DNA from 3 places in the Proteus sp. fly-1089 genome. Region 1 is predicted to be linked to each of the others. Evidence: predicted binding sites of a transcription regulator. Region 1 holds the regulator's gene; each other region holds the start of a gene.
What was found. The regulator CRP, encoded in region 1, controls carbon source genes, mostly activating them, when cyclic AMP is high. The targets are predictions, from matches to a motif close to ATGTGANNNNNNTCACAT.
Positions count from the first base shown of each region.

Region 2: a site for CRP is predicted at 3,179-3,196, ahead of msrB (peptide-methionine (R)-S-oxide reductase MsrB). Genes of this name have one in related genera too.
Region 3: a site for CRP is predicted at 1,476-1,493, ahead of ABN080_RS13315 (NupC/NupG family nucleoside CNT transporter). Genes of this name have one in related genera too.

Region 1 covers NZ_JBEETS010000007.1:217,368-228,714, reverse strand. The annotation lists gene ABN080_RS15355 (YheU family protein) at 1-17, shown strand, start outside; gene ABN080_RS15350 (phosphoribulokinase) at 78-947, shown strand; gene ABN080_RS15345 (OsmC family protein) at 1,036-1,443, opposite strand; gene crp (cAMP-activated global transcriptional regulator CRP) at 1,757-2,389, shown strand; gene argD (bifunctional acetylornithine/succinyldiaminopimelate transaminase) at 2,486-3,700, opposite strand; gene ABN080_RS15330 (aminodeoxychorismate synthase component II) at 3,818-4,393, opposite strand; gene ppiA (peptidylprolyl isomerase A) at 4,768-5,337, opposite strand; gene yihA (ribosome biogenesis GTP-binding protein YihA/YsxC) at 5,608-6,240, shown strand; gene spfP (small protein SpfP) at 6,392-6,439, opposite strand; gene def (peptide deformylase) at 6,726-7,244, shown strand; gene ABN080_RS15310 (hypothetical protein) at 7,414-7,872, shown strand; gene polA (DNA polymerase I) at 7,925-10,723, opposite strand.
Region 2 covers NZ_JBEETS010000001.1:1,011,379-1,022,725, reverse strand. The annotation lists gene hypF (carbamoyltransferase HypF) at 1-38, shown strand, start outside; gene ABN080_RS04765 (MipA/OmpV family protein) at 118-870, shown strand; gene ABN080_RS04760 (D-hexose-6-phosphate mutarotase) at 976-1,860, opposite strand; gene gapA (glyceraldehyde-3-phosphate dehydrogenase) at 1,975-2,970, opposite strand; gene msrB (peptide-methionine (R)-S-oxide reductase MsrB) at 3,314-3,751, shown strand; gene ABN080_RS04745 (YeaC family protein) at 3,834-4,115, shown strand; gene ABN080_RS04740 (AAA family ATPase) at 4,227-5,651, shown strand; gene ABN080_RS04735 (retron system putative HNH endonuclease) at 5,648-6,361, shown strand; gene pncA (bifunctional nicotinamidase/pyrazinamidase) at 6,401-7,045, opposite strand; gene ansA (asparaginase) at 7,068-8,090, opposite strand; gene sppA (signal peptide peptidase SppA) at 8,336-10,192, opposite strand; gene ABN080_RS04715 (NAD(P)H nitroreductase) at 10,739-11,290, shown strand; gene selD (selenide, water dikinase SelD) at 11,306-11,347, shown strand, end outside.
Region 3 covers NZ_JBEETS010000006.1:14,569-25,915, reverse strand. The annotation lists gene ABN080_RS13325 (patatin-like phospholipase family protein) at 1-538, shown strand, start outside; gene ABN080_RS13320 (TatD family hydrolase) at 541-1,323, shown strand; gene ABN080_RS13315 (NupC/NupG family nucleoside CNT transporter) at 1,653-2,954, shown strand; gene deoC (deoxyribose-phosphate aldolase) at 3,475-4,254, shown strand; gene deoA (thymidine phosphorylase) at 4,322-5,644, shown strand; gene deoB (phosphopentomutase) at 5,711-6,937, shown strand; gene deoD (purine-nucleoside phosphorylase) at 7,015-7,731, shown strand; gene ABN080_RS13290 (hypothetical protein) at 7,822-8,271, opposite strand; gene ABN080_RS13285 (pyridoxal phosphate-dependent decarboxylase family protein) at 8,963-10,699, shown strand; gene ABN080_RS13280 (DksA/TraR family C4-type zinc finger protein) at 10,796-11,062, opposite strand; gene ABN080_RS13275 (MFS transporter) at 11,220-11,347, opposite strand, start outside.

The DNA.
Region 1 (11,347 bases):
AGTTTCGCTCTGATTGATCACCCAGAGCGCAATATCGCCACCAATAAGGGCTAACCTTATTTGCAAAAGGATAATCTATGTCAGTCAAACATCCTATCATCGCGGTTACTGGTTCAAGTGGAGCAGGAACGACTACCACGAGCCAAGCTTTTCGTAAGATATTCCAACAACTTAATGCACATTCTGCTTTAATTGATGGAGATAGTTTTCATCGCTATACTCGCCCTGAAATGGATATGGCGATAAGGAAAGCCAAAGAACAAGGGCGACATATTAGCTATTTTGGCCCTGAAGCAAATGATTTTAGCCTACTGAGTTCCACATTCAGCCACTATAGCGAAACAGGACAGGGCCAATCACGTAAATATTTACACTCTTATGATGAAGCGACGCCCTACAATCAATTACCAGGAACTTTTACACCATGGGAATCATTACCCAATAATACCGATGTACTCTTTTATGAAGGATTACACGGAGGTGTTGTCACTGATGAACATGATGTCGCACAGCATGTTGATTTATTAGTGGGTGTTGTCCCTATCGTTAACCTTGAGTGGATACAAAAACTTATCCGAGACACAACTGAACGGGGTCATTCACAAGAAGCCGTAAGAGATTCAGTGGTGCGCTCAATGGATGATTATATTAACTATATCATTCCGCAATTTTCGCGTACTCACATCAACTTTCAACGAGTCCCTACCGTCGATACATCAAACCCATTCTCAGCTAAAGCTATCCCAACTCTTGATGAAAGTTTTATTGTTATTCGCTTTAGAGGCTTAACTGATATTGATTTTCCTTATTTGCTGGCAATGTTGCATGGCTCATTTATGTCAACAATAAATACGATTGTGGTGCCTGGTGGAAAATTAGGATTAGCGATGGAATTAATTATGGCGCCATTAGTCAAAAAATTATTAAATGGCGAAAAGATCAGTTAACAAAAATAAACTCTATTTTTATAAAAATAATATCCCCTTATTTAAGGGATATTATTTCCTGATTAAAATTTATTTTAAAATATCAAATTTACTCAGTATCTTTTATTTCAAATGAATGTGTAATATTAGCTGCTTTTCCTAACATTAAAGAGACGGAACAATATTTTTCTGCAGATAATTGAACAGCTCGCTCAACAATTTTATCTGTGAGTTCTTTACCTGAAACAATAAAATGTAAATTGATATCAGTAAATAAACGAGGGGCTTCTTCGCGACGCTCTGATGTTAATTTTACTTCACAATCAGTGACTTGATGTCGCCCTTTGCGTAAAATACTAACGACATCAATCGCACTGCATCCCCCCGCAGCAATTAAGACCATTTCCATTGGGCTTGGTGCTTTATCGCCAGAGTTCCCATCCATCATTATTTGATGACCTGATGAAGACTCACCAACAAAAGATAAATCTTCAACCCACTTAACTCGTGCTTCCATTTATTTTCCCTCTAAACATGACAGAAACTAAAAGAGTACATTCTCATAATTCAACTAGCAATTAGCAAATAGGTTTATTATGCTGACTGCGTAAAACGAGACTTAATGCACTAATTGTGTTAAAAACAATATCTGCTTGATGATAGTGGTTAAGATCAATGCATTATTTTCTCATTTATTATAATCTACTCCATATTAACTTACCGTGTTCTCAGGAAGTTAATAGGTCAAGATAGGATTTTTAAGCACGCTGTCTCAAAAGGGAGTCCATCCGTTTTGAAAGGCTGCATTTAACGTACAGAGGATAACGCGAATGGTTCTCGGCAAGCCGCAAACAGACCCGACTCTTGAATGGTTTTTGTCACACTGCCATATTCACAAATATCCATCCAAGAGCACGCTGATCCACCAAGGTGAGAAAGCGGAAACACTTTATTATATTGTTAAAGGTTCCGTGGCTGTTCTTATTAAAGATGAAGAAGGGAAAGAAATGATCCTCTCCTACCTGAATCAGGGGGATTTCATCGGTGAACTTGGATTATTTGAAGAAGATCAAGAACGTAGTGCATGGGTTAGAGCAAAAACAGCCTGTGAAGTAGCAGAAATTTCCTATAAAAAATTCCGCCAATTAATTCAGGTTAACCCTGATATTCTGATGCGCCTGTCAGCTCAAATGGCGAACAGATTACAAACCACATCAGAAAAAGTAGGTAACCTTGCTTTCCTTGATGTAACAGGTCGTATTGCACAAACCTTACTAAACTTAGCAAAACAACCCGATGCTATGACGCATCCTGATGGCATGCAAATTAAAATTACACGTCAGGAAATCGGTCAAATCGTTGGTTGTTCACGCGAAACTGTAGGCCGTATTCTGAAAATGTTGGAAGATCAAAACCTGATCTCTGCACACGGTAAAACAATCGTCGTTTACGGGACTCGCTAAGTTTCCCCGCCCGAACAAACAATAGCCCGATACAAAGGGCTATTGATAAAAAGATCTGTATAAACCCCATTCTTGTGATGGGGTTTATAATAAGGACTATTCTTTTACAAACTCCGCAATAGCCGCTTTTAATGCTACCATTCCTTCTTGTAGCTCTTCTTGGGTAATAATTAATGATGGCGTAAAACGCATAACATCAGCGCCTGCATTTAACATCATTAAACCATGCTTTGCAGCTAATCCTAATAGTATTTTGGCTTTACCTTCATATTGTGGTGCGAGTTGTGCACCGATCAATAATCCTTGTCCACGGATTTGCGAAAAGACGTTGTAGGTTTGGTTTATTGCCGTGAGCTCATCTACAATCCATTGATAACGCTTTTCTACACCCTCAAGTACCTCAGGCGTATTAATTAAATCAAATGCGACATTGCCCACTGCACAAGCGAGTGGATTACCTCCATAAGTTGTACCATGAGTCCCTACACCCATTGCAGAAGCTATCTCATGTGTTGTTAACATCGCACTGAGAGGGAAACCACTTCCTAGTGCTTTTGCGGTTGTAATAATGTCTGGTATCACATCATAGTTCATATAAGCGAAAAGCTTACCTGTACGCCCCATACCTGTTTGTACTTCATCAAGAACAAGTAGTGCTTGATGCTTATCGCACAGCTCACGTAGCCCTCTCATAAACTCAGGTGTTGCCGCCGTTACGCCACCTTCACCTTGAACTGGTTCTAGTACAACGGCACAAGTGTGATCATCCATTACCGCTTTAACCGCATCTAAGTCATTAAAAGGAACGTGCACGATATCTGCAGGCTTAGGACCAAAACCATCTGCATATTTAGGCTGCCCACCGACAGATACTGTAAACAGAGTTCTGCCATGAAATGCATGATGAAAAGCAATAATTTTAGTTTTATAAGGACTATGGCGAGTGATGGCATAATGACGAGCCAATTTAAATGCGGCTTCATTCGCTTCTGCACCTGAATTAGCAAAAAAGACACGTTCCGCAAATGTGTTATCTATTAATTTTTGCGCTAAACGTAATGCAGGTTCATTAGTAAATATATTGCTAACATGCCAAAGCTGCTCACTTTGTTCTTTCAAGGCTTGATTAAGGCCAGGATGAGCATGCCCCAGTGCTAAAACAGCAATACCACCAGCAAAATCAATATACGATTTTCCCTGCTGATCCCAAACACGGCTACCCATTCCTTTGACAGGAATAAACTCTGCGGGTGAATAAATTGGCAACATTACTTGATCGTAAGTTGCCCGGTTGATACTTTGCTTTGTCATTACCCCACCTGATCGTTATTCATATTCAATATGAAAATATAATCACTAAATATGAATAAAAAATCAAATGTGGTTTTGTATAAAAAGGTGTTATTTCGCTATTTAAATACTATCCTATTAATATTTAAGAAAATTATTTAATAACTCATGCCCTTGTTCACTTAAAATACTTTCTGGGTGAAATTGAACCCCTTCAATTGGAAGTGTACGATGGCGAATTCCCATAATTTCATCAACATTTCCATCATGTTGGCTCCATGCCGTTACTTCAAAAGGCACTGGTAGCGTCGTAGCATCTATCACTAAAGAGTGATAGCGCGTTACACTTAAAGGGCGATTAAGTCCTTTAAAAACACCTTGTTGGTTATGATGTATCAATGAATTTTTACCATGCATAACTTCTCGTGCTCTGATAACAGATGCACCAAAAGCTTGTCCTATTGCTTGATGTCCAAGACAAACGCCAAGAATAGGGATTTCACCGGCAAACCGCTGTATAGCCTCAAGAGAGATCCCTGCTTCATCAGGAGTACAAGGTCCTGGCGAGATAACAAGATGTGCTGGCATCATCTTTTCTATCTCTTTAAGGTCAATCTCATCGTTACGCTTAACAACAACCTCAGCACCCAATTCACAGAAATACTGATAGAGGTTGTAGGTAAACGAGTCGTAATTATCAATAAGTAACAGCATATTAGCCTATCCGACTGATTTTCTTATCATTATCTATTTTATTACTATTTTAAAGCGAGTGTATATTTGCCAAAATAGCTCGTTGTTTAACCGACTTGGGTACAACAAAGCCGATTATCATAGCACAGGTATAAAATATGAATAGTAAGCAAGAAAATCTGCTGATTTATTGCGCAATAACAATAATGACGGTAATTGATGATGAATACAGTGATTAATAGTGTAATGAATACTTATTGCAGGAGATCACACGAAAAAACAGACGATAAAAAATATTTTTTTCGTACTAAAAATCCCGGAATGAATACTTCCATTCCGGTTTATATGCATTTTATCTTATTAGAATACGTAAATATCCTATCCTAATAATGCGTTTATTCTTTTACGACTTCAGCAGATAAAATAGTAACCGTTTTTACTGGCACATTTTGGTAAGGACCGATATTGCGGGTTTGTGCTTGTGAAATTTTATCAACCACATCCATACCCTTTACAACTTTACCAAATACGGCATAACCAAAATCACGTTGCCCGTGATCTAAAAAGGCATTATCAGCCACATTAATAAAGAATTGGCTGGTTGCACTATCTTTATCCGACGTACGTGCCATAGCAATAGAGCCTTTTACATTACGTAACCCATTATCTGCTTCATTTTTAATAGGTGCTCTGGTTTGCTTTTGTTGCAAATCAGCGGTGAAACCACCGCCTTGAACCATAAAACCGGGGATAACACGATGAAAAATTGTGCCGTTATAGTATCCATCTTCGACATACTGAATAAAATTTTTCGTTGTTATTGGGGCTTTTTTATTATCCAGTGATATTTCAATATTGCCTTCAGAGGTGACTAATTTAACGAAGGTTTCTCCCGTTGCCATTGCAAAAGTCGCTGTTGTTAAAGTGCAAGCGGTAACGAAGGTGACAAGAAAACGTTTTAACATGCAGGGATCCTTTACTTTAATAGTCTACAACTTACTTAATATGCAGGGATTCTAATTCGCTGAGGTAAATAGTGCCAATCATTTACCTTTATTTACGCTTAATAAGTCTAATTACGTCATAACAGAGTAAATTTTAATTTTTAAGCTCTGTTATAAGTCATTAAATTGCGCCAAAATAGAGCAAATAGATATTTTAGATATTCTTTCTCACGCAGAATTGAAATGAGTATGCATGAGAAGCCGCATTATTTCAGAGAGGTTTATACCATAATGGCCCAATTTAATTACCAAAAAGCACATTTCATCATCAGTGCGCCTGATATCCGCCATTTACCACCAGATACAGGGATTGAAATTGCCTTTGCGGGTCGCTCTAATGCCGGTAAATCCAGTGCTTTAAATGCATTAACCCAACAAAATGGGTTAGCAAGAACCAGTAAAACCCCAGGTCGTACTCAATTAATCAATCTGTTCCAAATTGAAGAGGGTTTACGCTTAGTCGATTTACCTGGCTACGGTTATGCTCAAGTTCCTGAAGAAATGAAGCGCAAATGGCAACGTTCTTTAGGCGAGTACTTACAAAAAAGAGAGTGCTTAAAAGGTGTGGTTATTTTAATGGATATTCGTCATCCACTAAAAGACCTCGATATGCAAATGATTGACTGGGCTGTTGAGTCTGAACTTCCTACACTCGTCTTACTGACTAAAGCCGATAAACTGGCATCTGGTGCCCGTAAACAACAATTGATGAGTGTACGTGATGCACTAGCAAGTAAAGTCGGTGATATTCGTATCGAATATTTTTCATCATTGAAAAAAATTGGTATTGATAAGCTACGTAACACACTTAATGAATGGTACTCAGGCAAAGAAGAAGCGCCTGTAAATGACAATAACGTTTAATCTCTTCTTTTTCCTATCCAGAAACTGACTATTCTTTTATTGATTAGGGGAAAATTACCTTTCCCCTTTCACTTCTAGCATAAACCACTTCAGCAAATTTTAGGCAAAAAAATGCCCCAGTCGAAATAAAGTCGACTGGGGCAGCTAATATTCAGCTAAATCCGATTACGTGAAGTAAAAGGTCTGAAAGATAGAACATCTTACCTCTGTACCCTACGAGAGATAATGTACTCTATTTTATTGGTTAATAAAAGCCCTTTTGTAATTTTTTTTCACATGCAGACACGATTCAGCTACGTCTTTATGTATTCAAACCATAAATAAATGTAGTTTAATTACATAATTATGAGACTTTAATCACCTAGATGAATATGATTAAAATTAGAACAAATCACACAAAAGGTGCGGTTTCTCCTTAATGATTTTGTGATACGCTTACCGCGAGACCGTAGTAAATATGTAATTAGCGATAAAATGAGGTATCCATGGCTGTATTAACGCTGCTGCGTTTTCCCGATGAGCGTCTGCGCAGAGTTGCAGTACCAGTGGAAAAAGTAGATAACGAAATACGCACATTAATCGATGACATGATTGAAACCATGTACGCAGAACGAGGTATTGGCTTAGCGGCACCTCAGGTTAATGTATCTAAACGCATTGTTGTTATTGATGTTTCTGAAAACCGAGATCAACCGATTGCCCTAATCAATCCTGAAATTATCAGCACTGAAGATGAAGTGATGGATATGATGGATGGGTGTCTATCTATTCCTGATTCTTTTGCCCCAACAGAGCGTTACCGCTTCTTAAAGGTGAAAGCATTAGATAGAAATGGTGATGAAATTGAACTTGAAGCCTCCGATTTGTTTGCAGGCTGTATTCAACATGAGTTAGACCATCTTGATGGCAAACTCTTTATTGACCATTTGTCTCCGTTAAAACGCCAACGTATTGAGAAAAAACAGAAGAAATTAAGCAAGCTGATCGATTCACAAGTTGCTTAATTATTCACTTATCTCTTTTTCACATTTTGATAAGTTTTGACATAAAAAAGCTCGGCAATTAACCGAGCTTTTCTTTTTCCTACCTTAATACAGATAAATTCTCGCTGTTTTTCTTGCCATCACTTATACAATAAATATAAATCTTATTAGCACATCAATTGAGGTAAAAATGGAAAATAGTCAATTTATGGATTTATGTGAACAACTCAAAGCAGCTGGTGCAACAAACCCAAAATCATGGGCAAATAGTGAATTACAAGAAAATATTCCACAGTTTGCACGCTTCCTTGTGTTAAAAGGACTCACCGATATCTATCGTGATGTTGAGGAAAATATCAGTGAAATGGATATTTACTCTGATGAGGCCACCGAGATATATCAAAAACTAGCGTCCCAATTTGATAAACAAGAACTTAAAGAATTACTCCATGCCTATGGTAAATCAATTATTGGTAAGGTAATTGATATGCTTGATGAAGGCTATCTTTATAGTGTTAATGGCAACGTAGGTTGGTCTTTGATGGAACTTGATGACACAGGCACAACAACAGGCAGGCTAATCCAAGGTTTGCACGAAGATTTTATTGAATTTGAAGAATCAGAGCTTACTCCTGACACTAAAGCTTAAACAAGAAAAGGCACAATTCTGTGCCCTTTCTATTAAAGAATAATATTAAAAATTAATGTGCTTCATCCCAGTTATTACCCACACCCACTTCGACTTTTAATGGAATAGCTAATTCCATACTACCTTCCATCAATTTGTGGATCATGGTGTTTGCTTTCTCTAAATAAGATCCTCGCACTTCAAACACTAATTCATCGTGTACTTGCATGATCATATGCACATCATCAGGGCATTCATTACAAATCCAATGATCTACGGCAATCATTGCTTTTTTGATGATATCAGCAGCAGTACCTTGCATTGGTGCATTAATAGCCTCACGTTCTGAAGCTTTACGACGAATTGCATTCTTTGAATTAATTTCAGGTAAATAGAGGCGACGACCATCCAACGTTTCAACATAGCCTTGCTCAGAAGCTTGTTTACGAGTGCGCTCCATATAATCCAATACGCCAGGATAGCGCTCAAAATAGAGATCCATATAACGTTGAGCTTCTCTTCTCTCAACACCAATTTGTTGAGATAAGCCAAATGCGCTCATGCCATAAATAAGACCAAAGTTGATCGCTTTCGCACTACGACGTTGTTCAGAGGTCACTTCCTCTAAAGGTATGCCAAACACTTCAGATGCGGTTGCACGGTGAATATCTTTACCTTGAGCAAAAGCATCTAACAAACCTTTATCTTGCGATAAATGCGCCATTATCCGCAACTCAATCTGTGAATAGTCGGCTGCAACAATTTTAAATCCTTCACGTGCAATAAAGGCTTGGCGTATACGGCGCCCTTCTTCATTTCTCACTGGAATATTTTGAAGATTAGGATCTCGTGATGACAAACGACCGGTTGCCGTCACAGCTTGATGATAAGAAGTATGTACACGCTTTGTCTTACTATTCACCATTAATGGTAATTTATCAGTATAGGTAGATTTTAGTTTCGCAAGTCCGCGATGTTCTAAAATTAAACGTGGTAACTCATGGCTATGCGCTAACTCTTCTAATACTTCTTCATTCGTCGATGGTGCCCCTTTCGGGGTTTTCTTGATAACAGGTAATTGCAGTTTATCAAATAAGATTTCTTGTAACTGTTTAGGTGAAGAGAGATTAAATTCTTGGCCAGCTAGTGCAAACGTTTCTTTTTCAATTTCAGCTAAACGTTGTGTGATTTCTTGAGATTGAACGGCTAAAACTTGAGCATCAATTAATACTCCTTTGCGTTCCATTCTAGAAAGCACAGGTACTAATGGCATCTCAATATCGCGGTAAACATGTTTAAGCGGTTCAATAGCTTCTATTTGAGGATACAGCGCTTGATGGAGTAATAAAGTGATATCGGCATCTTCAGCTGCATATAGCGTTGCTTGTTCAACCTCAATTTGATTGAAAGTTAGTTGCCCTTTACCTTTACCCGCAATTTCTTCAAACGTGGTAGTTTTATGGTTTAAATGTTTTTCAGCTAGTGTATCCATATCATGACGATTACTAACACTATTTAGCACATAAGATTCCAACATCGTATCAAAATGGATACCGTTTAACTCGATGCCTTCATTTTCCATAATGCCACGGTCAAATTTCAAGTTTTGCCCAATCTTTAAGATATTTTTATCTTCTAAAATAGGCTTTAATGCTGCAAGAACATCATCCACAGGAAGTTGGTCTGGTGCATCTAAATACTCATGACGTAACGGGATATAAGCCGCTTTACCTGGCTCTATCGCAAACGACATTCCAATTAAACGCGCATCAATATTATTTAAGCTGTCAGTTTCTGTATCAAATGCAAATGCTGGGGCTTTTTTAAGAAGCTCAACCCAGTGCGCTAAGCTTTCGTGCGTTAATATCGCCTCATAATTCTCTTGTGTGATCACAGGAAAATTAGCCGATATAGATGCTTCTTTGGGTTTTGCGACGTCAGAGCTATAAGGCACCGCAACTTTATGAGTGCTACGTTGTGCTAACCAGCCACCATTTTGCAGATCACTTATCCAGCGTTTAAATTCATAACGCGTGAACATCTCTAATAATTGATCTAAATTTGGCTCATTAACCACTAAATCATCAAACGTTTTATCGAGCTCAACATCCGTTTTAATCGTTGCCAGCTTATAAGAAAGTTTTGCCACTTTCTCATGCTCTGCCATTTTAGCGCCAAGTGTTTTAGCGCCACGGAAACTCAACGTTGCGATATTATCAAGCTGTTGATAAATATCGTTTAAACTACCAATACCTTGTAAAAGCCCTAATGCAGTTTTCTCACCGACACCAGGGACTCCTGGAATGTTATCTGATGAATCCCCCATTAATGCAAGGAAATCAATAATCAGTTCAGGAGGGACGCCATATTTTTCTTTAACTTCATCGGGACCTAAAATAACGTTGGTCATAGTGTTAATAAGCGTGATCTTTGGCGTCACTAACTGTGCCATATCTTTATCACCTGTGCTTATTAGGACATCACGTCCGTCAGCAGCAGCTTTTAGTGCCAGTGTTCCAATGACATCGTCTGCTTCCACACCTGAAATAGATAACAAAGGTAAGCCCATTGCTTGTACCATTTCATGTAAAGGTGCTATTTGTTCGCGTAGATCATCCGGCATTGGAGGACGGTTAGATTTATATTCCTCATACAATTCATCACGGAATGTTTTACCTTTAGCGTCAAACACAACCGCAACATGGCTTGGTTTATACTGTATTATCAAACTACGTAACATGTTCAACACGCCATACATCGCACCAGTTGGTTCACCTTGACTATTAGTTAGCGGTGGAAAAGCATGATAGGCGCGATAAAGATATGAGGAGCCATCTACAAGGATAAAGGGGTTTTCTGCTATCTGGACCATAATCTGTTCATCATTGTTCTGAGGTTCGTTGATATGACTAGAATGCCACATCACAGCCCAATAGACGAATATTACCTGTTCTTAAATGTGGAAATTCGGCGTAAAAGGTCAATTATTTATTGTTAACAGAATTTAACCGAAAAGAATAAGTGCTAATGATAACTTAATATTAATTAAAACAAATTTTAATCAAAAGCCCTTTCTATTAATCTATTCTTAATTAAAAATAAAGGCTAAAAATCACATTGACAACTTTGTTTAAAAACGATTTAGGATAGCGTCATTGATTCATCATTAATATTAACGTTCATATTAGTGTCACTTTTTTCCCATTAAGATTTCAACTATCCAACAAACCTCACAACAACCTGTGGATAACTCTGTGAGTAGTTTTTTAATTCTCTCTATATTAATAAGTTACCTTTCTTTTTACTTTATTAACACAATTAAAAAATCAATCACTTAGCGAATTTATTAAGATATTATAATTTAATAAAAACATTTTTCATTAATGTGGATAGTTATATTATGACAAATTTATGAAAGCAAAAAAAATAGCACTCTTATTTACTGAGTGCTATTTTCCATATAAAAACTATATATTTTTACTTAATCCATATAAGA
Region 2 (11,347 bases), on a different contig from region 1:
CTACACATTTAATGCAAAACAAAAATAATTATAGGTAAAATAATATCAGTATTAGTTAATTGTGACTGAAATTGGTTTTTGGTTGCTACTTTATTAATGACAATATGGAAAATCATCGTGAGTAATAAGAAGATTATCATTTCTTTAGCCGTTATTGCAGGACTTAGCACACCAGCAGCATTTGCTGGAGAATGGTCAATTGGTGGCTCGGTCTTAGCACAAGTCACTCCCTATAAAGGGGCTAAATCAAAAGATTATTTATTACCAGTGCCACAAGTTAACTACCAATCAGAAAACTTCTATTTCGCAACGTTAGCTGCGGGGTATTACTTGTGGAACACCCCTAAAGATCAACTTTCTGTTGATTTACACTATTATCCTCAAGCTTATAAGCCAAGTGATAGTGATGACGAGCAAATGAAAAAATTGAATCGTCGTCGTGATACTATGATGGGGGGTTTTACTTATAAACACCATGAATCATGGGGTAGCTTAAGAGCGATTGTTTCTGGTGATATGCTGGGTAAAAGTAACGGTATTATCGCTGATGCCGCCTATTTATATCCTTTCGAATTAGGTAATTGGTCTTTCCAACCGGGTGCGGGTATTGTTTGGGAAAACAAAAAGCAAAATCGTTATGCGTATGGTATTACTCATGCAGAATCACAGCGTAGTGGTTTAGCTGAATACACGCCAAATGATAGCTGGAGACCTTATTTCGAGATTTCAGCTAACTACAAATTTGCTGAAAAATGGAACTTCTTTGCTATGGGGCGTGTTGACCATTTACCAAGCGAAGTCAAAGACAGCCCAATGGTGAATAAGTCTGTAACTGCGATTGTGTGGACTGGTGTGACTTATACATTCTAATTAATGACTGTATAACGCTATAGATATTTAAATAGGTCATTTATGACAAAAAAGCTTCGATTTAAACCTCGAAGCTTTTTTATTTGTGTAATACGTGAGTAATATTTATTTTTCAGCAATATTTTTACGAACACGCACTACTAGAGATAAACGACCAGGATGCACATTATCTGGTTTTAACGGTTGATGGATACGTGCAGTTTCTACACAAGCCATTTTACGATAGCCACCTGCACTCATATCTTTCATTGAACTTGCAAGCTCTGCGCCGGGATTCCAACATACCACATCACTATGGTGATAATGATGAACTTCAATTGTGCGATCCCAACCATCATCATGAATAAGATTAAAATCGTCAGGCTCTGTATAAAGCCTGTCAGTGCGTCCATTAAAACGTAATGCGGTTTCATCAGTATAGACTTCTTTGTCTGCCACAGTGTCAATGTAGTGGCTTCCTAAGCCGGTGACAGAGACATTATCAATATCACTCACATTAAAATAAGAGTGAAGGGCGGCTGTCGCGTCATAATCACCATAAGATTCTAATTCTACTTCACAAGTTGTCCCTAACTTAAAACGAGCAATTAGAGTAAACGGATGAGGCCAATATTTTTGTGTTTGTTGGTTCTCTTTTAGTGTCATTGTAATAAGCACGCCGTCATCTTGTTCTGTGTGGGCGCTAAATTCCCAAGGTAGAATACGTGCAAATCCGTGACTTGGTGTACCTGCTGAAGCGAACCAAGGCCAGCAAATAGGGATGCCACCACGAATGGCAACACCGGGAGTGAAGAGTGATGCCTCACTGAGCCAAAAGACAGGGTGTTCTTGTGCGGGTTGCCAAGCAATTAAATGTGCACCTTGAAGGCTAATAGCTGCTCGAACTTTAGGATGTGAAATAACAAGGATAGGAAGTTCACCTAATTGCCGACGACTTAAATAAGGTGATATTTGTTCAATAATCGGCAATGAAAAAATTTTCTCGTTCATTATCTTTGGGCCTTCTGTCACTGACTATTTCAATACAATAAACTGACTGGCTGGAAAATAAAAGAGCCACCTAAAAGGTGGCTCTAAGCAAAATCTTGATTTTATAAGCTCTAATTATTTAGAGATATGAGAAATCAGATCCAGAACTTTGTTTGAATAACCAACTTCGTTATCGTACCAAGCAACTAATTTAACAAAGTTGTCGTTCAGAGCGATACCTGCTTTAGCATCAAATACTGAAGTCAGAACTTCGCCATTGAAGTCAGTTGAAACAACTGCATCTTCAGTGTAACCCAGAACGCCTTTCAGTTCGCCTTCAGCTGCTGCTTTGATAGCATCACAGATTTGCGCGTAAGAAGCTGGTTTTTCCAGACGTGCAGTCAGGTCAACAACAGAAACGTTAGGAGTAGGAACACGGAAAGACATACCAGTCAGTTTGCCGTTCAGTTCAGGAATAACTTTACCTACAGCTTTAGCAGCACCAGTTGATGATGGGATGATGTTTTGAGAAGCACCACGACCACCACGCCAGTCTTTTGCAGAAGGACCATCAACAGTACGTTGAGTTGCAGTTGTTGCGTGAACAGTCGTCATCAGACCTTCAACGATACCGAAGTTATCGTTGATAACTTTAGCTAAAGGCGCTAAACAGTTAGTAGTACAAGATGCGTTAGAAACGATATCTTGGCCTGCGTATGATTTATGGTTTACGCCCATTACGAACATAGGAGTGTTGTCTTTTGAAGGACCAGTCAGAACAACTTTTTTCGCGCCAGCTTGGATGTGTTTACGAGCAGTTTCGTCAGTTAAGAACAGGCCAGTTGCTTCTGCAACAACGTCAGCACCGACTTCGTTCCATTTCAGATTTGCTGGATCTCTTTCTGAAGTTACGCGGATGGTTTTACCATTAACAACGAGGTGGCCATCTTTTACTTCAACAGTACCGTTGAAACGGCCATGAGTTGAATCGTATTTCAGCATGTATGCCATGTAGTCTGCGTCTAACAGATCGTTAATACCTACGATTTCGATATCTGAACGTTCTTGAGCAGCACGGAAAACGATGCGGCCGATACGACCAAAACCATTAATACCTACTTTGATAGTCATATGTATTCCACCAGCTTTAATTTAGTGAATTAAAAAGTTGCTTCTAAAGTTACCAAAACCGCGCCAATCGTCAAGCGGAATCGTGTCAATAATTGCAAAAAATCAATTAAAAAAACACTTTTCGCTTAAAGATTGGTCGTTTTAGCTAAATGTTACGCTGTGTATTATCGGGATCAACGCCGATAAATGAAGTTACCTTTGCTCCGTTATGTGAAATTCATCACATTTCAAAAACTAAAGATTACTCTTGATGATTTTAGACTATATTTTCCAGATTTGTTGTTAAATCTTTGTTATTATTCACTGTTGTTTTAAAAAGCATTTTTCTGAGCACGAGGTCGATATGGCAGATAATGAAAAGAAAGTGAATATTTCAAGTAATAACAATCACCTTGATTTATCAACACTCAATGAAATGCAACGTTATGTGACGCAACAACACGGCACAGAACCTCCGTTTAGTGGTAAGTTATTACATAATCGTCAAACTGGGATTTATCACTGTTTATGTTGTTCTGCTCCCTTATTTTATTCAGATACAAAATTTGATGCAGGATGTGGCTGGCCTAGTTTTTACCAACCTGTTAATAGTGATGCGATCCGCTATATTGATGATTTTTCTCATAATATGAAAAGAACGGAAATACGTTGCCAGCAGTGTGATGCACATTTAGGTCATGTTTTTAATGATGGTCCAGCCCCTACAGGGGAGCGTTATTGTGTTAATTCAGCTTCACTGTCATTTACAAACAGTGAGACAGGTGAAGAGCAGAAAGGTTGATAGCTATTAAATTAACAAAATAATAACAAATGAAAAAACGATTCAGCTATTTTAAGTGATTATTTAGCTTATGGAGCAATCAATGGAAGTTAATGAACTTATTTCGATGGTGACCCCTGAAATTTATCAGCGTATTTCAACCGCAGTTGAATTAGGCAAATGGCCTGACGGCGTTGCATTGACTGATGAACAAAAAGAACATTGCATGCAGATTGTTTTATTATGGCAAGCAAAAAATAACCACACACCTGAGCATATGACAGTAGGCACTAATGGACAAATTACCATGAAGAGCAAACAAGAATTAAAAGCTCAGTTTCAATCTGAACGTTTAGCAACGCTAACGCCAATGGATGATGATTAAATTCTTATAGTATAAATAAGATTGTTGTAGACCTTTATATTATAGGTAAGAGTATTTTTAATAGTTCTTATCTGTGGGAGAATAAGAAACGATAAATTGAGAGGGGATGAAATGAAAATTGATAAAGTAATAATAAAAAACTTTCGTTGTTTTGAGCAACTTGAAGTCACTTTTCATCCTCAAATGACCGTCCTTATAGCACCTAATGGTGCTGGAAAAACAACAATTCTTGATGCTGTTCGTATTGCGCTGTGGCCTTTTGTTAAAGGTTTTGATTTAGGCAGTCAAACAGGTAAAGCTGCAACAATACAAATTGATGATGTCCGATTAAGGCGCCTTGATCAAAACATGGAACCTGCCTTACCTTCAGAAATAGAGGCATTTTCTAATCAAAAAGACGATATATTACCTGCATCTTGGTTACAGTTTCGCGAAAAGGTAACGCCGAAAACAGGGACTAAAGGGGACAAACTTACTACAGTCCTGACTAATATCGCTAAAAAGTATCAAAGTGAGATTTATAAATCTTCTAAAATTGTTAAAGAGTCTCTTACTCAAGAAAATACTAACTTGCCTCTGATCGTGTATTTAGGGACTGGGCGATTATGGTATCAAGGACGATACAGTTCAGAAACACAAGATAAAAAACTGGATAACAGTGTTCACTCTCGTTTTTGGGGATATCAAAACTGTTTAACTGCCACATCAAGTTATAAGCAGTTTCTGACTTGGTATAGTTGGGTCTATCGTAGTCACAGAGAGCTACAAATAACACAATTAGAGAGCCAATTAACACCACAAGATGAAGTCGCCCAAAAAAATTTTTCTGCTGCAATTAAAGTTGTGCAAACTTCTATTAATAAGTTAACTCAAAAGCTGACAGGCTGGCATGATTTACAATATAGAGCCAGTATGGGGCAACAACTTGTTATGTTGCATCCCGAGCAAGGTTACATACCGCTTTCTTTATTAAGTGATGGTTTACGTAATATGGTAGCAATGATCTCGGATATTGCATTTCGCTGTATTAAATTAAACCCACACCTTGGTGAGATGGCGGCAGTTAAAACTTCAGGTATCGTGCTCATTGATGAAGTGGATATGTTTCTCCATCCTACTTGGCAGCAAACGGTACTATCATCGTTAATGGAAGCATTCCCCAATATTCAGTTTATTGTGACAACTCATAGCCCACAAGTTATTAGTACCGTTCATTCGGATTGTATCCGAGTGATTGGTGAGGATCATAAAGGTGAAGCGATCGCATCAAAACCACTTGCTAATACATATGGTAATCCAAGCAATCAAGTTCTTGAAAGTGTTATGCATGTTGATCCTCAGCCACCCATTAAAGAAAAAGAGATGTTAAATAAACTGACTGAGCTGATCGATCAAGGAGAAAGTCATACTGAATTAGTTCAATCATTGCTGAATGAGTTAACGTTTCTTTTAGGTAAATCCCATCCTCAACTGCAACGCCTACAAAGAAGTATTCGTAGGCAGAAGCATTTCTCTGATTTAGAAGGGAAGCAATGAGATTCATCAAACAGTCACCATTGAATGTATATGGATTAACGCAAGCAAATGAAAATCCACCGACTATACAAGCAGAGTCAACAAGCCGTTGGTCATCTTTTAGCTATAAAACGGAAGTTTTACAAAGATTATGTAGGCAACAATGTCAATTATGTTGTTATAGTGAGGTAAGAGCGGATAAACTCGGATTGGAATATCATATCGAACATATTGAAAATAAAAGTCAGAATCCAACTCGCACATTTGATGAATCAAATCTTGCAGCAAGTGTATTTAGTAGCGACTGCCTCAAAAAATTACAAAAAGAGGACATATTTGGTGGGCATACTCTTGCAAAGCAAACAAGTGTTGATATAACACGTTTTGTATCTTGCTATCAGAATGATTGTGAGCATTACTTTGCTTTTTTATCTGATGGTAGAATTGTTCCCAAAAAAAATTTAGATCCAAATAAAAAAGACAAAGCAGAATATACAATTAATTTATTGAATCTAAACTGCCACTTTTTAATAAATTTACGAAAACAACATTGGGATGATTTAGACGAATTATATGAAGAGCATTTGGAGAAAAATTGGGATCTTGAGCAGTTATGCTATTTAGAGTTGGTTTCTTGTGATAACCAAAATGGTCTGTCGCCATTCTATTCTTTAACTAAACAGTTTTTTGGCAAAGTTGCGGATAAAGTCATACAGCAACAAATCAATTAATGATTTATTGCTGTTTTTTACGGTCAAATTATTACGAACCTATTGATTGTTACGATTAAGCCAATGTGCTGAATCTATTAATATCGCTCCCTTCGCTTGCATCTCTTCTAGCGCTACTTGGCTGTCGTTACCTTGAATATTGACACCACGGCAACCATCAGTAATAACAGATACTTGATAACCTAGCTGTAAAGCATCCAGTACTGTAAATTTAACGCAGTAATCAGTAGCAATACCAAGAATATAAAGATGTTTTATATTAAGCGTTTGCAAAAGGGTATGTAAGCCTGTTTGATATTCATGGTCGTTATCAAAAAAAGCACTATAGCTGTCAATAAGGCGGTTTTGGCCTTTGTAAATAATATGGTTAATCAGTGTGTAATTGAGTTCTGGGTGGAATGCCGCGCCGTGAGAGTTTTGCACGCAATGAACTGGCCACCAAACTTGCGGTAACCCGTTTAGTTTACCAATTTCACCCACAACGGTACCTGAGTTTTCAGCAAAGCTAAGATGATCGGCTGGATGCCAATCTAAACTTGCAATAATTGGGCTTTTAGTTTGCTTGAAACCATTAATGAGCTGATTAGCTGTTTGAATAACTATCTCACTTTCGTTAACAGCTAAAGCGCCCCCTGTACAAAAATCGTTTTGTATATCAACCAGTAATAGCGCAGAGTTTTTCACTAAATTTGCCCTTTTATTAAGCTTAGTCGTTATCGTTTAATGTCATTTCACCGCGAAGGTTTTGTTGCATTAAGCGACAAATTTCAGTGTAATCATATTGTTGGCTAAGGAGATAATGCAATTTAGTTAATGTCGCCTCAAATGTCATATCGTAACCACTAATAACGCCGACTTCAGCTAAGGCTTGGCCTGTTGCATAACCTTCCATATTCACTCGACCAGAAATACATTGTGTAAGATTAATAACGACAATGCCACGCTCTGTTGCTTCGCGTAGTGTAGAAAGTAAAGCTGGGTGTGACGGTGCATTACCTACGCCATAAGAACGTAATATTAATGCTTTCACTGGTTGCATCAGAATATTTTTAACGATCTCATCTGAAAGGCCTGGGTAAATTGTGACAACCCCGATGGGTTGAGGTGTAATATTATGTGCAATAAATTCCCCTTTTCCTTTTGGAAATGAATTAATTTTAAATTGCTTAATATTAATCCCTGCTTCTAAAAGAGGGGCGCTATTCGGCGATGCAAACGCATTAAAACCATCTGCATGTGCTTTTACTGTACGGTTACCACGATACAGTGTGTTATTAAAGAAAAGCGCGACTTCATTAATTGGGTGATGTGCAGCTAAATAGAGCGCATTTAATAGATTCGTTTGTCCGTCAGAGCGCAACGCTTCTAAAGGAATTTGAGAGCCAGTGACGATAATGGGTTTACTGAGGTTCTCAAACATAAAAGAGAGTGCTGAGGCCGTAAATGCCATGGTATCAGTACCATGAAGAATAACGAATCCGTCATAATTATGATAATTTTCGTTAATATCGTCAGCGATAGATTGCCAGTCTTCAGGTGTGATATTTGAAGAATCAATTAAAGGAAGATGCTCTTTGATTGTAAAATCAGGCATCTCTTCACGATGGAATTCTGGCATTTTAGCTAATTGGCGTTGTAAATGTCCTGATACAGGAATATAGCCATGTTCAGAATGTTGCATACCAATAGTACCGCCAGTATAAACAACGTAGATTGATTTCTTTTGCATCAGACAAGCACTCTTATTAAGCTGTGAGAAATACCTGATTATAGGGAGTTTGTAGAATAAAAAAAGGAAAGGGTGCTAAAAAAAAGAAAATAGAGGTTATCTAATATCTGCTTTAAATCATTGTGTTAAAAATAGCTTGAATACAAACGAACAAAAAGTACTCATCAGAATATCATTCTATCAAAAGTCGGAAAAAATAGAAGAATACACCTACTCTAACTGAGCAGGTGTATAGATTGAAAAGATTATTGAATATCACCACATGATAAACAATACGCATAGCGATTTAGCGGATCGTTCATATTGCGATAAAACTCTGTTTGTGTTTTAACTTCTTTTAAAACAGGTGCCGGCAAATAAGCTTGTAATGGATCAGGAATAAGCGCTTTTGTATTAGAGGATAAACTCATTATGATCTGTTCTGACAGACTTAATTCTGGTTTCATCCAATCAATAACCGGTTGGTCGATTTTTGCCATTTTAGCAACTGTATCAATAGCATCATCAAAATCACCAAATTCATCGACTAAACCGACATTTTTTGCATCTATTCCTACCCATACCCGACCTTGAGCAATCCGATCAATTTGAGCCGGTGTTTTCTTGCGTGATTCAGCCACTAAATTAAGAAATGTTTTATAACCACTTTCAATATTTAGCTGTAAAAGCTCTGCAAACTCTTCCGGTAGTTTATTAGTGACAGATAATCCGGCTAAGGATGAAGTTGTTACACCGTCGGTATAAACACCAATAGACTCTAAGCTATTTTCAAACGTATTAATAACGCCAAAAATACCAATAGAACCTGTTAATGTTGAAGGGCTGGCAATAATCTTATTTGCAGGGGTTGAGATCCAATATCCACCTGATGCCGCCATGCCACCCATTGATACAACCACATGTTTTTTCTGTTGTTTAAAAGCAGCTACTTCACTGCGTATTTGCTCTGAAGCTGAAACACTACCACCAGGGCTATTTACGCGTAATACAAGCGCTTTAATGTTCGGATCTAAACGAGCTTGGCGAATTTGATTTGCAATAGTTGAACCACCCGCAGAGCCGGGGATACTTTCACCATCAATAATGGCACCTTGAACAACCACTACGGCAATATTTCCTTCATCACTTGCAGGCAATGATGAGGTTAGCGTGTCAGCATAATCATAAATGCTGATATTGTTAAATTGCTTGTTCTCTTTATCCCACTGGAAGGTTTCTGTCATATCTGCTTCAAATTGGGCATATGAGCTGACAGAATCTACCAATTTACGATTTAGTGCATAAGTGGCGTTATCACCATCAGCATTACGTAGCTGTGCAATCATCTCTTTTGCACCTGGGAAAACATCGTCTTTGGTAATGCTACGGTTTTCTGCAACTTGGGTTAAATAAGTAGACCACAGTGCGTGAACTAAACGTAATGAAGCTTCACGAGACTCTGCTGACATATCATTGCGCATTAATGGCTCAACCGCAGATTTATAGGTGCCTACGCGGAAAATATGGGTACTGACTTTTAAGTTTTCTAGCAGCGTTTTGTAATAGAGGTTTTGAAAACCAAAACCATAAACACCCACGGCACCTTGAGGCGTGAGATATACTTTATCGGCATAAGAGGCGAGGTAATATTGAGGCTGGCTGTAATAACCACTTACTGCAAAAATAGGTTTACCCGTCTTTTTAAACTCATTAAGCGCTTTACCAATATAATTTAGTGATGGTTGATCAGCACCTGCGAATTCATCAAGTTTTAATACCATTCCTTTAATTTTCGGATCTTGAGAAGCTAGGCGTAACGTATCAACAACGTCAAATAAGGAATTTTCTTGAAGTTGACTACTTGATACACCTAAAAGCTCACGTCCAACTTCACCTAAAGGATTTTGTGTTGCGGTTTGGTCAACAATCACACCTTTAAGATCAACAAGAAGGGCGCCTTCATAATCAACCGGCTTTTGTGCCTCTTTGGTGATTAAGAAAATACCAAAGACCATAAAAAGAAGGAAAAAGAAAATAACGTTTAAGATTAATTTCCTGATAAAGTTAATGGCTTGCCAACTAAACTTTAATATTGCGCCGATTAACTCCATAATTTTATTCATATTATCTCCACATCATGTAAAGCTAAATTTTAATCCTAAACAGTCATGCTAGAATTATTGGTAAGCAGGCTACATCCACATAATCTCATACTATTAAAACAAAATATGTTGTTAGCAATAGAGGGAATAGCAATAACAATGAAGGAATATTCTAATATAGCTCTTATTGAATGTCTGTCATTGATTTTTAGGAAACGATTAATGATAACCTTTTGGTTAAGGTGTTATTAAGTAAACATTTATCTTACGTGAAAATAACTAAAAAAGGTCACATAAAAAGGTATCAATGTAATATAGGAAATAGTCGAATTAAAAAGAAAAGTAGGATCAAAATAAGCTTAAATTAACTTAGGTAAGTTAAGATTAATCATTTTATGAACAATAAATTACGATTAAATAACCACACAACTGATTTTTGGAAAAATTCCCGCCTAAATCTGTGGATGGTGGTAATATAACAGTTTGTTATACTGCGAATTGATAAGAACTGTCCATCCCCATAAGAATGGGATCTTGCTAAAATAAAATGCTGACAGGAGAATAAAAATGGATGCATTAACGCTGCTTTTGAACCGCCGTTCAGCTTCTCGACTGACTACTCCAGCCCCCGATAGTGAAGCCCTCAATACTATTTTACAAGCGGGCATGCGCGCGCCTGATCACGGCGCACTTAAGCCTTGGCACTTTATTGTGATGCAAAACGAAGGTATTGAGCGTTTTAGCCAATTGCTACATAAAGCGGCTGTTGTGAGTAATTTAGGGCCAGAAGTTGAAGAAAAAGCAAAAAATGCACCTTTTCGTGCCCCTTTGATCATCACAGTTATTGCAAAAGTGAAAGATCATCCGAAAGTGCCTGAATGGGAACAAGTGGTTGCTGCTGGTTGTAGTGTACAAGCAATGCAAATGGCCGCTGTTGCACAAGGATTTGGGGGAATTTGGCGTTCAGGCTCTTGGACTCATGATGCAGTCGTAAGAGAAGGACTTGGCTGTGGTGAACATGAGCAAATTATTGGCTTTCTGTATTTAGGTACACCAGCCTTAAAAGCGCCAAATACGGTTTCTCCTGCTGACTTAACTGATTTTGTGACTTATTTTTAAAAAGGATGGCATGTTATGTCTGAAGCAATTCGTTTAACACAATACAGTCATGGTGCA
Region 3 (11,347 bases), on a different contig from region 1:
TGGTGTTTTATTCCATGATGTTGTCTATCATGACGGCGGGATAAGTGATGCTATTCCAGTCAGGGAAGCTTATCGGCGGGGGTGTCGTACTATTGTTGTTGTGCGCACGGTTCCTTCTGAATATCAATATACAACTGAGTGGGTCGATCGCATGGGTAAATGGTTCGAAAATAGCCGTTTGCAACGTTTTATGGCGATGGCTCAAGTTCATATTGAAACCTATACCGAAACACTTAAATTTATTCAATCGCCTCCAGAAGATGTTGTGGTTATCGAAATCTATCCTCCAACGACATTACAATCGAGTGCATTAGGTAGTCGTTTAAATGCATTAAATCATGATTATCATGTAGGTAGACGCTGTGGGCGCTATTTTTTAGCGACAATAGGTCAGCATTTTTCTAAGAAAAAATTCAAACAGCATGATAAAAAAATCTTTAGCTTATTTGAGCAAGAAGCAAAGGCAGACAAAGCGGAGGATGCTTCTATTATTCAACAAGGAACAAGAAGTGTGCACCCTGATGTAAGGCAGGTTTAATAATGAATAAATTTATTGATACTCACTGTCATTTTGATTTTCCTGTTTTTTATAATGATATTGCGAATAGCTTATCTTTAGCGAATCAAGCGCAAGTTAAAAAAATCATTATTCCTGCCGTTGCTCGTTGGAATTTTGATGTAGTGACTGAGTTATCAAATGAATATCCTCAATTACATAGCGCATTAGGATTACATCCTTTATATATTGAAGAGCATACTGAGCAACATCTTATTGAATTGGAAGAGAAATTAAAAATAGCTCCTCGTTGTGTTGCTGTTGGGGAAATTGGTCTGGATGACTATATGGATAACCCGCAACCAGAAAAGCAGGAACACTTTTTAATTGCACAACTTAAATTAGCAGCTAAGTTTGATTTACCCGTTATTTTACACTCACGTAAAACTCACGATAAGTTAAGCGCGCTGTTACGTCGTTATGATGTTCCTCGTAAAGGGGTGGTACACGGTTTTGCTGGAAGCCAACAACAAGCTGAAAATTTTATTCAGCAAGGCTATTTTATTGGTGTTGGTGGTACGATTACTTATGAACGAGCACAAAAGACACGTCGAGCAATTGCTTCATTGCCACTCGAATCGCTATTACTAGAAACAGATGCTCCTGATATGCCAGTGAGTGGTTTCCAAGGTGAGCCTAATCGACCTGAGCGTATTCAATATGTTTTTTCCCAACTCTGTGAGCTACGTCAAGAACCCTCTGAGGTAATTGCACAGCAACTCTATCTTAATAGCCTACAATTATTTCGGTTAAAAGATAATGCCTAGTTGTTGAATTGAATTCATCTCAATTTAATCTTATTTATATAAATAAGGTGTTTATTTAACTTTATTGTTTAAGATTGAATACAAGAATTGTTAATCATATGATGTTTTCCTTTTATTCAGCCTATTCAATAAATGCGTTTTTCTCTCTTTTTGTGTGATCCACTTCTCATTTGTGACCTTTTTGTTACTTTTTTCAGATCCTATTTGTGATGGATGTTGAGGGTTCTTTTCTTAGACTAGGTATAATTATCCGGCAAAAAGAGTCAATAAGCTCTGACTAGAGCGTTATTGATAATCCATTAAATTTTTATATGAACAGGGATCCTTCAATGCAACTCATTATGAGCTTGGTCGGAATGGTAACATTAATTTTGATAGCCATTCTGTTTTCCAGCAATCGACGTGCAATTAGACTACGTACAGTTGGTGGCGCATTCCTTATTCAGATTGGCTTAGGTGCATTTGTTCTTTATTCCGACGGTGGTCGTGAGGTACTTCTTGCGGTTTCTGATGGTGTTAAGAATGTAATTGATTACGGCAATAACGGGATGAGTTTCCTATTTGCAGGCCTAGTATCAGATAAAATGTTCGAGTTGTTTGGTGGTGGCGGTTTCGTATTCGCCCTGCGCGTACTGCCTGTTATCGTATTCTTCTCTTCACTCATTGCAGTGCTGTATTATCTTGGCATTATGCAAATAGTCATTAAAATTCTCGGTGGTGGTTTACAAAAAGTACTTGGCACATCACGAACAGAATCTATGTCTGCCACTGCAAATATTTTCGTTGGACAAACAGAAGCCCCACTGGTTGTTCGTCCTTATATTGCAAGAATGACAACCTCTGAACTCTTTGCTGTTATGTGTGGTGGTTTAGCCTCTGTTGCGGGTTCAGTACTTGCTGGATATGCCAGCATGGGTGTGCCGTTAGAGTATTTGATCACAGCATCCTTTATGGCGGCTCCGGGTGGTTTACTCTTTGCTAAATTGTTGATCCCTGAAACAGAAACGCCAGACGATCAAAAAGACGCGCTTGATAAAATGGCAGATGACGAAAAGCCTGCGAATATTATCGATGCCGCAGCCGCGGGCGCATCTTCTGGTCTACAGCTTGCCCTGAACGTAGGTGCCATGTTGCTTGCTTTTGTTGCCTTGATTGCATTAGTGAATGGTATTCTTGGTGGTATTGGTGGCTGGTTTGGCTATGAGAATTTCTCATTAGAACTCGTGCTAGGTTGGGTGTTTGCACCAATTGCCTTCCTGATTGGTGTACCTTGGAGTGAAGCAACCATTGCAGGCTCATTTATTGGACAAAAAATTGTTATCAATGAGTTCTATGCTTACTCTGAATTTAGTAAATACCTAAAAGAAGATGCATTAGTCGCAGGTTCTGGATTAGTGGTGTTATCTGCTCAAACGAAGGTTATTATCTCCTTTGCGTTATGTGGTTTTGCTAACCTCTCTTCTGTTGCCGTACTACTCGGTGGTTTAGGTGGAATGGCGCCAAACCGTCGTAAAGATGTGGCTCGTTTAGGAATGAAAGCCGTACTAGCTGGTACACTCTCTAACTTAATGAGTGCAACAATTGCTGGATTCTTCTTTGCATTAACGGCAATGGCAGTTGTTGCCGCTTAATTGATTTAATTGTAAAGAGCAGATGGGTATTTTACCTATCTGCTCTTTTATGTTTGTTTTCTGCTGTAATGTTAACTACTTTTATTGTGTGAGATATTTCGCAGATTGTATTGAATATGGTCAAAAATGTTGTCATTTAATGCGTATCACACTTTTTTTGCGTTATAAAGACGACTTAAAAACGGTATTCAAGTAACATTAAACCAGAAAATGACCTAACTGTGATATTTGTCACATTTTTATGTCATTGTTTGCAAGTTACATTTGATTAGTGTGACGCAAAGCACATCTAATTGTTCCTTAGCGTGTTCAAATAAGATGTGCTGAAACTTCATGGAATGGCGAAGGCTCAATGACGGGTCGCCGAAGTGAGCATAGCGCGGTGAGAGGGAGCTCAGCTGTCGTTGTAGCACTAGTTACAACAACATCTTCAAGGAACCAAGTCCGCTCGCCAACAAATTTAATCGCTAACCTTAAGCGTATGCCCAAAAGGGCTTAAGAAACATCGTTGGAGAGTTTTATGACAGATTTAACCGCTGCAGCGCGCCTTGCGCTGTCTTTGATGGATTTAACTACATTAAATGATGATGACACTGATGCAAAAGTGACTGCGTTATGTCATCAGGCTAAAAGCCCAGAAGGCAATACAGCCGCTATTTGTATCTACCCACGCTTTATTCCGTTAGCACGTAAAGTGTTACGTGAGCAGGGTACTCCAGAAGTCCGTATCGCAACCGTAACTAACTTCCCTCATGGTAATGATGATTTAGATATCGCATTAGCAGAAACCAATGCGGCATTAGCTTATGGCGCAGATGAGGTTGATGTAGTTTTCCCTTACCGTGCACTAATGGCAGGTAACGAGCAAATCGGTTTTGATATCGTTAAAGCATGTAAAGAAGCTTGCGCAGAAGCAGGTTCTTTATTGAAAGTCATCATCGAAACGGGTGAGTTGAAAGATCCGGCTCTTATCCGTAAAGCTTCTGAAATTTCAATCAAAGCGGGTGCTGACTTTATTAAAACTTCCACAGGTAAAGTACCTGTAAATGCAACACTGGAAAGCGCTGAGTTAATGATCCAAGTGATCCACGATATGGGTGTTGGCAAAGAAGTTGGTTTTAAACCTGCAGGTGGTGTTCGTACCGCTGAAGAAGCTGCTCAATATCTAGCATTAGCTAACCGCATTATGGGTGACAACTGGGTTGATGCCCGTCACTTCCGTTTTGGTGCATCAAGCTTGTTAGGTAATTTACTAGCCACTTTAGGTCATGGCGAGCAAAAATCGTCTAGTGGTTACTAATCCATTCGTGTAATACGCCCACGTTTTATTGTGGGCGTTATCAATGCTATAAAACCAGGAGGTTGCAGTGTTTCTTGCCCAAGAGATTATTCGTAAAAAACGTGATGGTCATCCTTTAACAGAGGAAGAAATTCGTTTTTTCATTAACGGCGTCAGAGATAATACTGTTTCTGAAGGTCAAATTGCTGCATTAGCAATGACTATTTATTTCCACGATATGACCATGCCTGAGCGTGTTGCTCTGACATTAGCCATGCGTGATTCCGGTACAGTATTGAACTGGAAAAGCCTAAATTTAAACGGTCCAATTGTTGATAAACATTCAACAGGTGGTGTGGGTGATGTCACTTCACTGATGTTAGGGCCAATGGTTGCCGCGTGTGGCGGTTATGTTCCTATGATTTCAGGTCGTGGATTAGGTCATACAGGTGGAACATTAGATAAACTCGAAGCTATCCCAGGTTTCGATATTTTCCCTGATGATGAGAAATTTCGCGATATTATTCGTAACGTGGGTGTTGCTATTATCGGACAGACTAACTCATTAGCACCTGCTGATAAACGCTTTTATGCTACCCGTGATATTACTGCTACAGTTGATTCAATCCCTCTTATCACAGCCTCTATTTTAGGTAAGAAATTAGCCGAAGGCTTAGATGCATTAGTGATGGACGTTAAAGTGGGATCGGGTGCCTTTATGCCAACTTATCAGAAATCTGAAGAGCTGGCTGAGTCTATTGTTCAAGTAGCAAACGGCGCAGGCTGTCAAACTACGGCGCTGTTAACGGATATGAATGAAGTTCTAGCTTCTAGCGCAGGTAATGCCGTCGAAGTTCGTGAAGCAGTTCAATTCTTAACAGGTGAATACCGTAACCCTCGTCTATTTGAAGTTACTATGGCGTTGTGTGTTGAAATGTTAGTATCAGGCCGTTTAGCGGATTCACGTCAACAAGCTCGTCAAAAACTGCAAGATGTGTTGGATAACGGTAAAGCGGCAGAAGTCTTTGGTCGTATGGTTGCAGCACAGAAAGGCCCATCTGATTTTGTTGAAAACTACAATAAATACCTGCCAACTGCGGTATTAAGTAAACCTGTATTTGCTGAGAAAACTGGGTTTATCACAGAAATGGATACGCGTGCATTAGGTATGTCTGTTGTGACATTAGGTGGTGGTCGTCGTAAAGCCACTGATGCAATTGATTATAGTGTGGGATTAAGCGACATCGTAGCGCTTGGTGCTGAAATCAACACAGACACTCCGTTAGCGATGATCCATGCTAACAGTGAAAAATCATGGCAAGAAGCTGCGGCTGAAGTCCGTAAAGCGATGGTAATTGGTGATAGTAAACGTGAAGCCTCACCAATGGTGTACCGTCAAATCAGCGAATAAGAACTCAATTACGATTTATAAGTGACATATCCGTGGTCTACGGAGAATGACACAGGAGAGAGAATTATGAAACGTGTACATATCATGGTATTAGATTCCTTCGGTATCGGTGCTGCCGGTGATGCAGAGAAATTCGGTGATCAAGGCTCAGATACTTTAGGGCATATCGCACAAGCGTTTGCTGACGGTAAAGCAGATAAAGAAGGTCGTAAAGGCCCACTTCATTTGCCAAATCTTTGCCGTTTAGGTTTAGGTAAAGCCGCTGAAGAATCAACAGGTAAATTCCCTATTGGTTTAGATAAAAACGCAGATATCATCGGTGCTTATGGCTACGCGAGTGAAATCTCTTCTGGTAAAGATACTCCGTCAGGCCACTGGGAAATTGCGGGTGTTCCTGTGCTTTTTGATTGGGGATACTTTAAAGAGCTGAAAAACTCATTTCCACAAGAACTGCTAGAAAACATCGTTAAACGTGCAAAATTACCGGGGTACTTAGGTAACTGTCACGCGTCTGGTACGGTTATTTTGGATGAACTTGGCGAAGAACACATGAAAACCGGCAAACCGATTTTCTATACTTCTGCTGACTCTGTATTCCAAATTGCATGTCATGAAGAAACTTACGGTTTAGACGAATTATATGAGCTGTGTGAAATTGCTCGTGATGAACTAAACAAAGGTGATTACAACATTGGTCGTGTTATTGCGCGTCCATTTATTGGTGATAAACCAGGTAATTTCGCCCGTACAGGTAACCGTCATGATTTAGCAGTAGAACCACCAGCACCAACTATGTTGAAAAAACTGGTTGATGAAAAACAAGGCCATGTTGTTTCTATCGGTAAAATTGCTGACATCTACGCAAACGTAGGTATCACTAAAAAAGTGAAAGCAACAGGTATTGATGCTCTGTTTGATGCAACACTTGAAGAAATGAAACTTGCTGGCGATAACACAATCGTCTTCACCAACTTTGTTGACTTCGACTCCTCTTATGGCCACCGTCGTGATGTTGTTGGTTATGGTGAAGCGCTGGAATTATTCGACCGTCGCTTACCTGAATTAATGGAGCTGGTAAAAGAAGATGACATTCTTATCTTAACAGCAGACCACGGTTGTGACCCAACTTGGCCAGGTTCTGATCATACTCGTGAGCACATTCCTGTTCTGGTTTATGGTCCTAAAGTTAAACCGGGTTCATTAGGTCATCGTGAAACCTTCGCTGACATCGGCCAAACTGTTGTGAAATACTTCGGTTTATCACCGGTCGATTATGGTAAAGCAATGTTTTAATTTAACTTCGGTAGGTATAGCAATATGCCTACCGAATGATATTTGAATAGTAAAAAGATCAATTAAAAGGAAGAATTATGGCTACCCCTCATATTAACGCAGAAATGGGCGATTTTGCTGATGTCGTTTTAATGCCGGGCGACCCGCTTCGTGCTAAATACATCGCTGAAACTTTTTTACAAGATGTCCGTCAAGTAAACAATGTTCGTGGTATGTTAGGTTTTACAGGTACGTATAAAGGCCGTAAAGTTTCTGTAATGGGCCACGGTATGGGTATTCCTTCCTGCTCAATTTACGCTAAAGAATTAATTACTGATTTTGGCGTAAAAGTGATTATTCGTGTAGGTTCATGTGGTGCCGTATTACCAGATGTTGAATTACGTGATGTTGTTATCGGTATGGGTGCATGTACAGACTCTAAAGTTAACCGTCTACGTTTCAAAGACCAAGATTTCGCAGCTATTGCAGATTACCAATTAGTTCAAAATGCTGTTGATGCAGCAAAAGCGAAAGACATTAAAGTTCGCGTAGGTAATATCTTCTCTGCTGATCTGTTCTATTCTCCAGATCCAGAAATGTTTGATGTAATGGAAAAATACGGCATTCTAGGTGTTGAAATGGAAGCCGCAGGTATTTACGGCGTTGCAGCTGAATACGGTGCAAAAGCGCTGACTATTTGTACTGTATCTGACCACATCAAAAAAGGTACACAGACTACAGCAGAAGAGCGTCAAACTACCTTTAATGAAATGATTGAAATTGCATTAGAATCTGTTCTGTTATTAGAAGACTAATCAATACATTTCGTTGCTTAAAAATAATAAAAACCCAATTTTAAAATTGGGTTTTTTTATGTCCATATGTTTGATTAATTAAATTAGAAACTAAGGAGCATAAATATAGGTTTCTAAATAAGGGTCCATTTTAATAGCGTAGTTTTTTAGATTATTCAGGCTAGGTGTTAACGGATCTTTGCACTCTTTTTTACTAATAATATTATTGTCTTTATAAACAATCACGCCATTAAAGTTCCATCCTCTACCTTCACCGTCATAAACAACGTAGCTGTAATTTCCATTCTTAAATCGAATATAAGTCGATGCTCCTGCAACAAACATCTGATGCCCATAAAAGACATTATTATTAGGTTGTTGAGGAACTGGTAGTGTTATCTCTGTTTTAGCAAGTGTGCCATAGCGATACACCGGAGGGGTTCCATGTTCGGCAAATACACTGACATACTTACCATTTTCAAGTTGGCAGGTAAATTCTTCAGCATAGACACTTGCGGATAATAATACGAATACAGCAACAACAGCGATAGGTGCTTTCATATTGTCTTCTCCGTTAATTACCTACTTTATTACTTTAAGTATCGGCAAAAAAAACAAAAAATGTAGAGTAAATATTCTGATTGTTTAGTGGGGTTACTATATTATTTTTAACTTATATTTTTGTTATTAGCAGAACTATTATCTGTGATTATTTTTTCTTTTATATTTTCATTAATGACTGCTTTCTATTTTAACCTTAACCCATATTTTGTACCTAATAATGGTTAAAATTAAAATAATTTGCTAATTATGAAAAATATCATAGTGTTTTCGTTTGATTTTGCTCATTGTAATTAAATTAAATGTAATTTTTGCTGTACCAATTGTGGAAATAACAGATTAATTCAATTAATTAAATTAAGAATTCAGTAATATCAGTTGGTTAGCATGTTATTATTATATTTTGATTATATTTCAAATAGTTAATAGTATTGCAGGTGATTATTTTTGTTTATAGCCTTATTTTCATTGTGATGTCAGTCACATAAGCATATAAATGAAATAATAATATCTGTAAATTTAACTTTCCGAAGATTTCTATTGTATTGATATTAAATAAAATATTTTGTTTTATGTGGTTGCTAACAGAACCTATGTGATCGCATGAAGCACTAACTAATTTAATTAGAAAATGTATAGTATTGCTATGCAATCAATTTAAATTTTTGTCGGTTTCTATTTGGAGAATATAGTGAAAAATCAAGATTTATTAGGTCTATCTTCTGCTAACATTCTGAATGCGGAATTTGAGAAGAAATACCACGACGTTATTGCTCACTTTTTCAGCCGAGATCCGAAGTATTGGCCGATATTTCAGGATAAAACAATCCAATCGATTACACAGTTTAGAAAAACAACAACTAATGATAATGACCAATTACAACGTTACTCAAATGGGCAACAGCTATTCGATCGTTTAATGGCGGATACGCAAATCCAACAAAATATTAATTACCCAGAAAACGATCCTAATGAATTACTGATGTTAGTTTCGACACTGTGTAAAAACTGGGAAAATCCATTGGCTGTTGAAAATGTTATTGCAATGCCAAGTGATCCGGGTGTTTATGGTTCAATCTTGGGGTTAATGGGCAACCCTAACATGGTGTATTGTGAATATTCAGGTGTCGCTGATGCGTTAGAAAAAGTGACGATTAAAAAAGTCGCTAAATTGGTTGGTTACGATCCTGAAGTTGCATCTGGTGTGTTCACTCAAGGTGGCACCATGTGTAATTTATATGGTTATCTATTTGGTTTACGCAAATCTATGCCTAATTCTAAACACTTAGGTATGGCAGCAGATCAAGATTATCGCATCATTAACTCTCAAGGTGGTCACTACTCAAACATGACTAACCTTGCGCTGTTAGGTGTTGATGTTGATAACAAAACCATCCGTATTAAAGTGTCTGAAGATAACACCATTAATTTAGAGCACTTAGAGCGTGAATTGAGAGCGTGTTTTACTGTTAAATGCAAAGTACCAACTATCATGTTAACCACAGGAACAACAGACACCTTCGGTGTGGATGATGTGAAAGGTGTTTGTGAGTTACGTGACCGTTTATGTGAAGAGTTCGAGATCCCTGTTAAGCCTCACGTACACGTTGATGCCGCTGTTGGTTGGCCGATTATCTTCTTCTTAGAATATGATTTTAACAGTAACCCGCTGGCAATTAATGATGTCACCTTAGAAGGTTTACGTCAGAACGTAGAGAAATTTAAACATCTGAAATATGCCGACTCTATTACTATCGACTTCCATAAATGGGGCTATGTGCCTTATACCTCAAGTTTAGTATTAGTGAAAAATGGCAATGACTTCGTGGCACTGGAAAACGATCCTGAAAACTTCACCTATTTTGAGCACGAATTAGAAGGGCAGACTCACTTACAATCCACTATTGAATGTACACGTAGTGGTGTGGGTATCTTTGGTGCTTATTCTGCAATGCACTATATGGGGATTGAAGGTTACCAAACCATCATTGCTCACTGTTTGCAAAACGCGAACTACATGCGCCATCAGTTGTTAGAGATGGGTAATGCAAAAGTTATCGTTCCTCAAAACCAAGGTCCAAGTGTTGGTTTTAAACTGTATGATCCAAACTTAGTGAAAGATCCTAATGTTGCCTTTGATTTAGAGTTAACGTGCTCTACAGATAAAGAAGCATATGACTTTATGGTTCATAACACACAATGGCATAGAAAACTTTTCTTACAACGTGGTAGAGAAGGATTATTTACTAACTGGGTAGATTCTATTGCCTGCTCGAAATATGCGAAAAATAACCGTTACGTTTACCTTCCAGGTGAAAAAGCGGTATTTATGAATCCAAATACGGAACGTACACATATTGATAATTTTATGAAAATATTAACCGAAATGAGTCAAAATATGAGCTCAAAAAAGGTTGCGAAAATCTAATTAAATCATTGTCTGATTAAATAAAATAAACTGTACTTTAATCGAGAAAATTCATATTAAGGTACAGTTTTTATTTTATATGATAATAATTACAGATTATCTGAGTTGGCTATCTTTGCTACCACGGCGATTATATCCACTAAAGGCATTATTTTTTTTATCAATTGCCTCTTGGCAGTTTAAACAATAACGCACACCAGGAACGGCTTTTTGCCGAGCTGGAGAGATTGGCTCACCACATTCATCACAAAACTCTGCACTTTCACCTTGTGCCATTTGGTTGCGAGCTCTTGCAATTGCATCATCAATGGTGGCATCTATTTGCTCTTGAACAGCACTATCATTAGCCCATCCACTCGCCATTATATTCTCCTATTTTTGCAGTGAATATAAATACTATTATTAGGGCGATGGTGAAAAAATCAACAAAATAAAAAGGGAAATGTACCTTAACTTACTGCGATAGAAATAAAAAACCCCTCATAGAGAGGGGTAAATTTCAGAGGCATAACGGTTGTTGTTATTGTTTTTGTTCTCTAATAAACAGAGAAATAATAAAGAAGAGGGCGACAAATACAATAATCAGGTTAAAGCCAACAGAAACATTATAGCTTTCTGATACTTGGCCAATTAATGAACCTGCTAACG